2 regions of the Lentibacillus sp. genome follow, and region 1 is predicted to be linked to the other one. Evidence: predicted binding sites of a transcription regulator. Region 1 holds the regulator's gene; the other holds the start of a gene.
What was found. The regulator Rex, encoded in region 1, represses fermentation and respiration genes when NADH is low (regulators of the CRP and FNR family bind a similar motif). The targets are predictions, from matches to a motif close to TTGTGAAATATTTCACAA.

Region 1 (4,437 bases):
TCCCGGAACTTTGCCTTGCCCTGACCCTCAGTCTGTATTGCTTCCTTTTCCTGAACCAGTTTTTTTATCTCTTCTTCTTCCTGTTTTTTCTCGATATAGTAGTCATAGTCCCCGAGATAGGCGGTTGCTCCGTCACGTTGCATTTCGACCACTTTATCAGCAATTTTGTTGATGAAATAGCGGTCATGGGATACAAATATAATCGTTCCGGGGAAGTCCATCATGGCAGCTTCTAGAACTTCTTTGCTGTCAATATCCAAGTGGTTGGTCGGTTCGTCCAGTACGAGCAAATTGGCATTTTGCATCATCAGTTTAGACAATGACAGACGTGCTTTTTCGCCGCCACTCAGTGAATTGACAACTTTTTTAACATCGTCACCGGAAAATAAAAAATTCCCCAATACGGTTCGGATATCCTTTTCGTCGATGTCCGGGTAGTCATCCCACAGTTCATCCAACACCGTTTTGGCCGAATTCAGCATCTTCTGTTCCTGGTCATAATACCCGATTTGGACATTGGTGCCGATTGTGATCGATCCCGCTTCCGGCTGTAATCGTCCGAGGATTGCCTTTAATAAAGTCGTTTTTCCAACACCGTTTGGCCCGACCAGGGCAATCCGTTCGCCGCGGTTGACATGCATCGTTACATTGGAAAACACTGCCTCGTTTTCATATCGGAAAGCAAGCTGATCAACTTTCAGCACATCATTCCCGCTGGGACGGTTGATCCGGAATGAAAATGATGCTGATTTTTCATCACCTTTTGGCTTATCAAGTGTTTCCATTTTTGCGAGCTGTTTTCGTCGGCTTTGGGCACGCTTTGTTGTCGAGGCCCGTGCAATGTTCTTTTGAATGAAGAATTCCATTCGCTTGATCTCGGTCTGTTGTTTTTCAAATTCCTTTAATGCCTTCTCATAATCTAACGCTCGCTGCCTTAGGTAATAGCTGTAGTTGCCATTATATTTTTTCGACTGATGCCGGCTGATTTCATAAACAGTTGACACGATTTTATCAAGGAAATAGCGGTCGTGCGACACAATTGTAACGGCGCCGGGATAACTGACCAGGTAATTTTCGAGCCAGGTCATTGTGTCGATATCAAGATGGTTCGTCGGTTCATCCAAGATTAACAGATCCGGTTTTTTCAACAACAGCTTCCCAAGCGCCAGCCGAGTCTTTTGCCCGCCACTCAACTCGTTGATTGGTGAGTTATAATCGTAATCCTGAAAATTCAGCCCGGTGAGCACAGCCTTAATGTCTGCCTCATACCGGTAGCCGCCGTCTGCATCGAAAGCCTGCTGTTTCCTGTCATAATCCAAAAGAAGCTGATCATAATCAGCCTCGGAGAGCGAATCAGCATAGGCCATTTTTTCTTCCAATTTGCGCAGTTCCCGCTGCTGTGCGAGCAATCCGTCAAATACGGTGATCATCTCATTCCAGATGGTTTTATCCGACTCAAGACTGCTATGCTGGGTCAAGTAGCCGATGGAAAGGTCTTTTGGTTTGAAAACCTCACCCTCATCATAGGTAAGCTCTTCCGCCATAATTTTTAAAACCGTTGACTTTCCTGCGCCATTCCTGCCGACAATCGCTATCCGGTCGTTTTCATTTATTTCAAGTTTAATATTAGCTAGTATTTCTTCGGCTCCGAATGACTTGGATACGTCATTGAGCTGCATTAATATCATTGTTGTTCACTCCATTCCATCCAAGTGTACCTTATTCCAATTTGGAAGGGCAATCATATTGTGAAATTAATCCCTAAATGCCCGATTTGGTTCAACTAACAATCAGTGGGGAAAAAGCCCCCCACCGATTGAAGTTTCACTTTATCACGACTTATCAATTTTTTTCTGATAGAATAGGGGCGACGATAGAAATGGCTAAATGGAGATGAAACGATGTCAGATTTCACACACTTTAATGAACAGGGCAGAGCACGAATGGTTGATATCAGTGAAAAGCAGGAAACGGAACGTACAGCCGCAGCTGCCTCGAGCATTCAACTGACGAAGGAAATCTATGAAAAAATCATATCCAATACCATGAAAAAAGGGGACGTTCTGGCGGTTGCGCAAGTAGCAGGGATTATGGCCGCCAAAAACACCTCCGACTGGATCCCCATGTGTCATCCGCTGCAATTGAAGGGAACCGATATTTCATTTGATTGGAAGATTGCAGATGATATTTACGAACTGCAGATTGAAGCATCGGTTAAAACAAAGGGGTCGACCGGTGTGGAAATGGAAGCGTTGACAGCAGCTTCCGCAACGGCGCTGACGGTATACGATATGTGTAAAGCACTTGATAAAGGCATGATTATCGGCCCAACCTATTTAGTTACGAAAACTGGCGGTAAATCAGGTGACTATCACCGGGATGCCGGGGAGGACTGACATGGATCAAGATAAAATACCGCAGGCGACGGCCAAGCGGCTGCCGTTATATTACCGCTTTTTAAATAATCTGAGCCACCAAGGCAAAAAACGTGTTTCATCAAAAGAACTGAGTGAGGCGGTTAAAGTTGATCCAGCGACCATTAGGCGTGACTTCTCTTATTTTGGTGCACTGGGCAAAAAAGGGTATGGCTATAATGTGGAATACTTGCTGGGCTTTTTCCGGAAAACACTGGATCAGGATGAACTGACAGAAGTCGCCTTGATCGGGACGGGGAATCTTGGCACCGCTTTTTTACATTACAATTTCCTGAAAAACAATAACACGAAAATCGTGATGGCTTTTGACGCGGATTCCGATAAAGTCGGATCAGACATTGGCAGTGTGCCGGTTTATCATATCGATGATTTGGAAGAAAAAATGGGCTGGGTATCGGTGGCTATTCTGACAGTCCCGTCCGATGAAGCGCAAGCCATTACGAACCGACTCGTTGATTTCGGTATTTCCGGAATTTTGAACTTTACTCCGGCACGAATTACGGTGCCGTCATCGATTCGAGTCCATCATATTGATCTGGCGGCAGAATTGCAATCGCTTGTTTATTTTCTAAAGCACTATCCGCTGCACTCAGGATCCTAATCATTTTGGTTGTATCCACTATGTTCATCGCTTATGGTCGGAATAGAGAAGGTTTTTAGTGCAGAATTGCAGGAGGCGTCAAGATGGGCAAAATCAATCCTAAATGGCTGGTTGTCATGTCAGTGTTATTTGGTACATTTACGGTCATTTTGAATAACAGTATGCTGAATCCGACACTTCCGACATTCATGGAGATTTTTGATGCGGATGCTGTTGCGGTCAGCTGGCTGTTGACGATTTTTATGGTTTCGATGGGAATGACAATGCCATTAACAGGTTACCTTGGCGACCGTTTTGGCAAGAAGCGCATATACATAACCGGGTTGTTCATTTTCACCGCAGGATCCATCATGGGGGCTTTATCAGTGAATCTGCCGATGATTATTATGTCCAGGGCTGTTCAGGGCACCGCCGGCGGGTTGATGATGCCGATTGCAATGGCACTGATTTTTAATGCCTTTCCGAAAAGGGAGCGGGGGATGGCTGTTGGAATCTATGGTGTCGCTGCAATGGTTGCTCCGGCGATTGGTCCGACAGTCGGCGGTGTTGTGATTGAATACTTTGCATGGCCTTTTCTTTTTTTGTTTAACATTCCGTTTGCCGTTACTGGGACTTTGTTTTGTCTCCGCTATTTGAAACCGACGGAAAAAAATCCTGACTTGAAATTTGACGTGGTCGGCTTTTTACTGATCACAAGCGGGGTTGGTGCAATCCTGTATGCACTTGGCCGCGGTTCGACGCTGGAACTATTGTTGTCGCCGATCAGTATAGGCTGTATCATAGTCGGGGTTCTGCTGGTTGTTGTTTTTGTTAAATATGAAACGAAGCAGGAGCAGCCATTGCTTAACCTGACCATTTTTAAAATCCCGACGTATTCAGTTTCGATTGCGGTCACAGCAACCGCGTCAATTGGCTTGTTTTCGGGGATTTTCCTTTTGCCGCTTCTTATTCAGGAAGTCTACGGCATGAGCGAAATTATGACCGGCCTCTTGTTTCTCCCTTCAGCATTGCTCAGTGGTCTGTTCATGACATTGGGCGGTAAACTGCTGGACTTGAAAGGACCGAAATATGTGGTGCCGATTGGCCTTCTGCTTCTCGGCAGCTTCACATTGGCGCTCGGGTTTAATACAATGTCCACATCTTTTTGGTTTATCCTGGTGCTGCATAGCCTCCGTGGTGCCGGTCTTGGCATGTGCAATATGCCGGCAACGACAGCCGGGATGAACGCGATACCCGATCCTCAAGTCGCTCAGGGGTCTGCGATGAACAATGTAATCAGACAGATCTTTTCTTCATTTGGGATCGTGTTCTTCTCAATTTATTACGAGGTAAGGCGTGCTCAGCTGTTCGCGGGAGACATCGAAACACAGCAGGCTTCATTGCAGGCTCTGAACGAGGCAT
Region 2 (4,437 bases), on a different contig from region 1:
GCTGTTGCTTGGTGATGCCGCATACAAACTGCAGGAAAAAGGGCTGCAGCCGGTTGAAATCGATGACGGTGAAGAAGAAATACCTGATGTTGAAAGCCCCGGTGCGCCGACGACCGCAAATTTATTCAAGATTCCTGCAAAAGTGGATGACAAAATGATTTTATTTGACCCACCTGAGATTGATTACATAGAAAGTCAGGATGGAAAAGCCATGATTGTCATCAACGACGAATCCTATGCAATGGATTCCACACTAGCTGAAATCGAAAAGAAATTGGAAGTATATGGGTTTTACCGCTGTCACCGGTCATATATCGTAAATTTGCAAAAGGTGCGCGAAATCATTACATGGTCGAAAAACACCTACTCAATCAGAATAGACAATAAATCGCAGTCCACCATTCCACTGTCACGGACCAAAATTCAGAATATCCAGGAGAAATTCAGCCTGAAATAGGTACAGTTCATCATAAACAGCGGCAACATAGGGATTTGACAGGGATTAATTTCATCGTTAACCGGGTACATTTCACCCTCCTGACGGTACATTCCGTTTAAATATGACTGCATCCGCCTGCAAAAGTGCGTACGATGAATGCAGAATCATACGGGGAGGTTTACAGTTGGAAAATGCAATTGAGGTAAAGGGAATACGGAAAGTGTTTGGCCTAAATGAAGCTATTAAAAATGTCAGTTTCAATGTGAAAAAGGGTGAGATTTTCGGGCTGCTCGGCCCAAGCGGATCAGGCAAAACAACCACCATTAAGATTTTAACCGGTGAGCTTGCACAGACAGCCGGTGAGGCTAATGTGCTTGGAATTGACTCGGAGCGGTTTGGAACGGCCAATTTTAAATCCAGAATCGGGATATTATCCGATAACAGTTCACTGTACGAGCGGCTGACTGTCCATGACAATTTAAAGCTCTTCTGCAAGCTTTACAATGCGCCGCTTGGCCATATCGATGAGATACTCAAGGAAGTTAATTTGGAAGATGAGCGGAGCAAAACAGTCTCGAAATTGTCAAAAGGGATGAAGCAGCGTGTTTTGCTGGCAAAAGCGCTCATGCATAAACCGGATCTTGTCTTTCTTGATGAACCAACATCGGCATTGGATCCGGGGACTATGGCACAAATCCATCGCGGGCTGCAAAAACTGAACGAAGCCGGGACAACAATTTTCTTAACAACCCATAATATGGAGGAAGCAACTGAGTTATGTGACCGTGTGGCGTTTTTGCACAAAGGCAAGCTGCAAGAACTGGACAGTCCGGATAAGCTCCGCTACAAATACTCCACCCACGCTTTTCATGTGGAAACATTTGCCGGCGAACGACTGGTCATAGAAAATGATCGCAGCAATGCTGACCACATCAAGGAATTGATTGAAAACGGACAAGTGAAAACGATGCACACGGATAATCCGACACTTGGTCAGATATTTTTAAAAGTGACCGGGAAGGAGCTGATATAATGAATGTTCAGCGTATAAGTGCCATTTTTGAAAAAGATATAAAAGACTTCATGAAAAATATGATGCTTTTGATGATGCCGATTATCCCGATCGTGCTGGCACTCATTTATGGTCGGATGGGCGGTGGTGAAGAACTCCCTATTTCACTCATCTATTTGGTAGTCGGAGTTACGTTTTCAGCAGTAACGTCAACCTGTATGATGACAATGATGGCTGAAGAAAATGAAAAGAAAACATTACGTGGACTGATTCTGTCACCAGCTTCTTTTCTGGATATCATTATCGGGAAAAGTCTGGTAACCGGGCTCATAACCTTTATATCGCTTGCAGTGTCGCTGGCTGTCATCGGGATTGACCCGTTTCTGAACATTAAAGCGATCCTCGGGCTAATATTGCTGTTCCTGTTCTTTCTGTTCCTTGGCATTGGCATCGGATTGTTTTCAAAATCGATTGCCGCCACATCCGCCTACCTGATGCCGGTCATGTTCTTGTTTGGTTTTACACCGATGATTGCACAGCTCGGATTTTCCGAGGATAGTATCGTCATGACAATCGCCGATACATTTCCTATCATGCAAGCAATCGAGCTGCACGATTCAGCCTCCTGGCTCCCCCTAGGAATTATAGCCATCTGGATGGTCGGCGCAGCACTGTTTATGTATGTTTGTTTTAAAAAGACCATGACAGATGACTAACAGCTATACCAACCGCATTTTCTAATGAGAATGCGGTTTTTTGTGTCCCGATTCAGAGCCGGATGGTTTATTTTCGCGTGGAAGCTGTTGTTCTCCGGCTGAGGTTTTGGTTTTCGAGCAGAAGTCCTGGTTTTCCGGCAGAAAATTTTATTTTCGAGCTGAAGTTGTTGCTTTCGAGCTGAAGTTTTGGTTCTCGGGCAGAAGATTTTATTTTCGGGCTGAAAATTTATTTCTCCGGCTGAAGTTTTCTCTTTCGAGTTGAAGTTCCCGTCTTCGCACCGGATTTTTAGCTTTCGGCCAGAAGTTATCACAGTCAGACAGAAGTTCCCCTCGATATAACATGTTTGCCGCTCATGTTTTAGTTCTCCGGCTCATGTTTATGTTTTCGCGCACATGTTTCCGAATACTCGCCCATATTTCGAAACTCCCCCATACGACGCGACTTAGGGAACATGCTCTTCCTCTCGCCCACAATACCCCGCTTTTCACAGGAGCATTTTTTGAAAAGAATATCACAATTTCATGACCAATTTGTTAAACCTGATTAATTACCATCCTTAAAGGGAACCAGCGTCAATAGCATAATTAATAGCTTTGAAGTTAGAGGTGTTCGCTCATGAGATATACACAGCAGCGTCATAATAAGTGGCTTCTTCCTCTATTTACCGGACTTCTGTTATTGCTCAGCGGGTGCAGCGAGTTAACAGTCATGGATCCAAAAGGTCCGGTAGGCGAAAGCCAGAAAGACCTGATTCTATATGCACTGACATTCATGATGGGTATAGTGGTTATCGTATTCACCCTATTCACCATTATGGTCGTGAAATATCGTGACAAATCCAACCGGAAAGCAGAATATAAGCCGGATCTTCACGGTAATCTGAAACTTGAAACCGTCTGGACCATTATCCCGGTTATGATTGTTACCGCACTGGCCATACCAACCATTTCAACATTATTTGATCTGGAAAAACCACCTGTGTCATCGGAAAAGGAGCCGCTCGTCATTTATGCTACGACTGCGGATTGGAAATGGTTTTTCAGTTATCCGGAGCAAGGGATTGAGACAGTCAATTACTTGCATATCCCGACGGACCGTGCTATTGAATTCCGCTTATCCTCGGCTGATGCGATGACTGCCCTGTGGATTCCCGCGTTAGGCGGTCAAAAGTACAATATGCCCGGCATGGAGACCACACTCTTCTTGCAGGCTGATGAAACAGGTGTGTTCCAGGGCCGTAATTCCAACTTTAACGGTGAAGGCTTTGCTGAACAAACATTCAAAGTCCATGCCGAAAGCAGCAGTGACTTCCAGGATTGGGCAAAGTCAACAAAAAACTCAGCACCTGAATTGACACAGGACAAATATGATTCACTGCTGAAACCCGGGCTTGTGAATAAGATGGAATTTTCATCAACGCACCTTGAGTGGGTTCACCATGGCTCAAATGATGGCAGAGATTATTCCATTAACCGGCACCGGACTGACTTCGCCGAACAGCTAGAGCTAAAAAATGGCAAGAACCATAATCATGGACCGTCTGAGAAAGAAGGTGGACAATAATGCAATTGGATGAATTTTTCGTTACAGGCGAGCCTCTTATTTATGCAGGGATGGTTGCCATCGCACTCGTATCAGGTGCCATTATCTTTCTGTTAACCTATTTTAAAAAATGGGGATGGCTCTGGCGCGAATGGCTGACAACCGTCGATCATAAAAAGATTGGTATTATGTATATCTTAAGTGCGCTTGCGATGTTGTTCCGCGCTGGTACGGACGCATTGATGATGCGGACACAACTCGCTTTTCCGAATATGAATTTTTTGGACGCACAACATTATAATGAAATCTTTACAACACACGGTACGATCATGATCTTCTTCATGGCAATGCCGTTTCTGATCGGTCTGATGAACATTGTCGTGCCGCTTCAGATTGGCGCCCGTGATTTCGCATTTCCGTATGTGAACGCCATGAGTTTCTGGTCGTTTTTCTTCGGTGCGATGTTATTCAACGTTTCATTCGTCATCGGCGGTGCGCCGGATGCCGGGTGGACCAGTTATACACCGCTTGCCGGAGCGGCCATGAGTCCTGGGCCGGGACAAAACTTTTACCTGCTCGGGCTGCAGCTGTCAGGGATTGGAACACTGGCAACAGGCATCAACTTAATAACGACGATCGTCAAGATGCGCGCTCCGGGTATGGGGTTCTTTAAAATGCCCATTTTTTCCTGGTCAACACTGATTACATCATTCATTATCGTATTTGC

Region 2: the regulator Rex is predicted to act here: its motif matches at 2,668-2,685, upstream of qoxA (cytochrome aa3 quinol oxidase subunit II).

What each region holds. Positions count from the first base shown of each region.
Region 1 covers NZ_DATGTT010000009.1:306-4,742, reverse strand. Annotated here, with positions in the region: gene VK097_RS01310 (ABC-F family ATP-binding cassette domain-containing protein) at 1-1,688, opposite strand, end outside; gene moaC (cyclic pyranopterin monophosphate synthase MoaC) at 1,902-2,396, shown strand; gene VK097_RS01300 (redox-sensing transcriptional repressor Rex) at 2,398-3,036, shown strand; gene VK097_RS01295 (MDR family MFS transporter) at 3,120-4,437, shown strand, end outside.
Region 2 covers NZ_DATGTT010000067.1:868-5,304, forward strand. Annotated here, with positions in the region: gene VK097_RS12360 (LytTR family transcriptional regulator DNA-binding domain-containing protein) at 1-457, shown strand, start outside; gene VK097_RS12365 (ABC transporter ATP-binding protein) at 624-1,472, shown strand; gene VK097_RS12370 (ABC transporter permease) at 1,472-2,167, shown strand; gene qoxA (cytochrome aa3 quinol oxidase subunit II) at 2,784-3,731, shown strand; gene qoxB (cytochrome aa3 quinol oxidase subunit I) at 3,731-4,437, shown strand, end outside.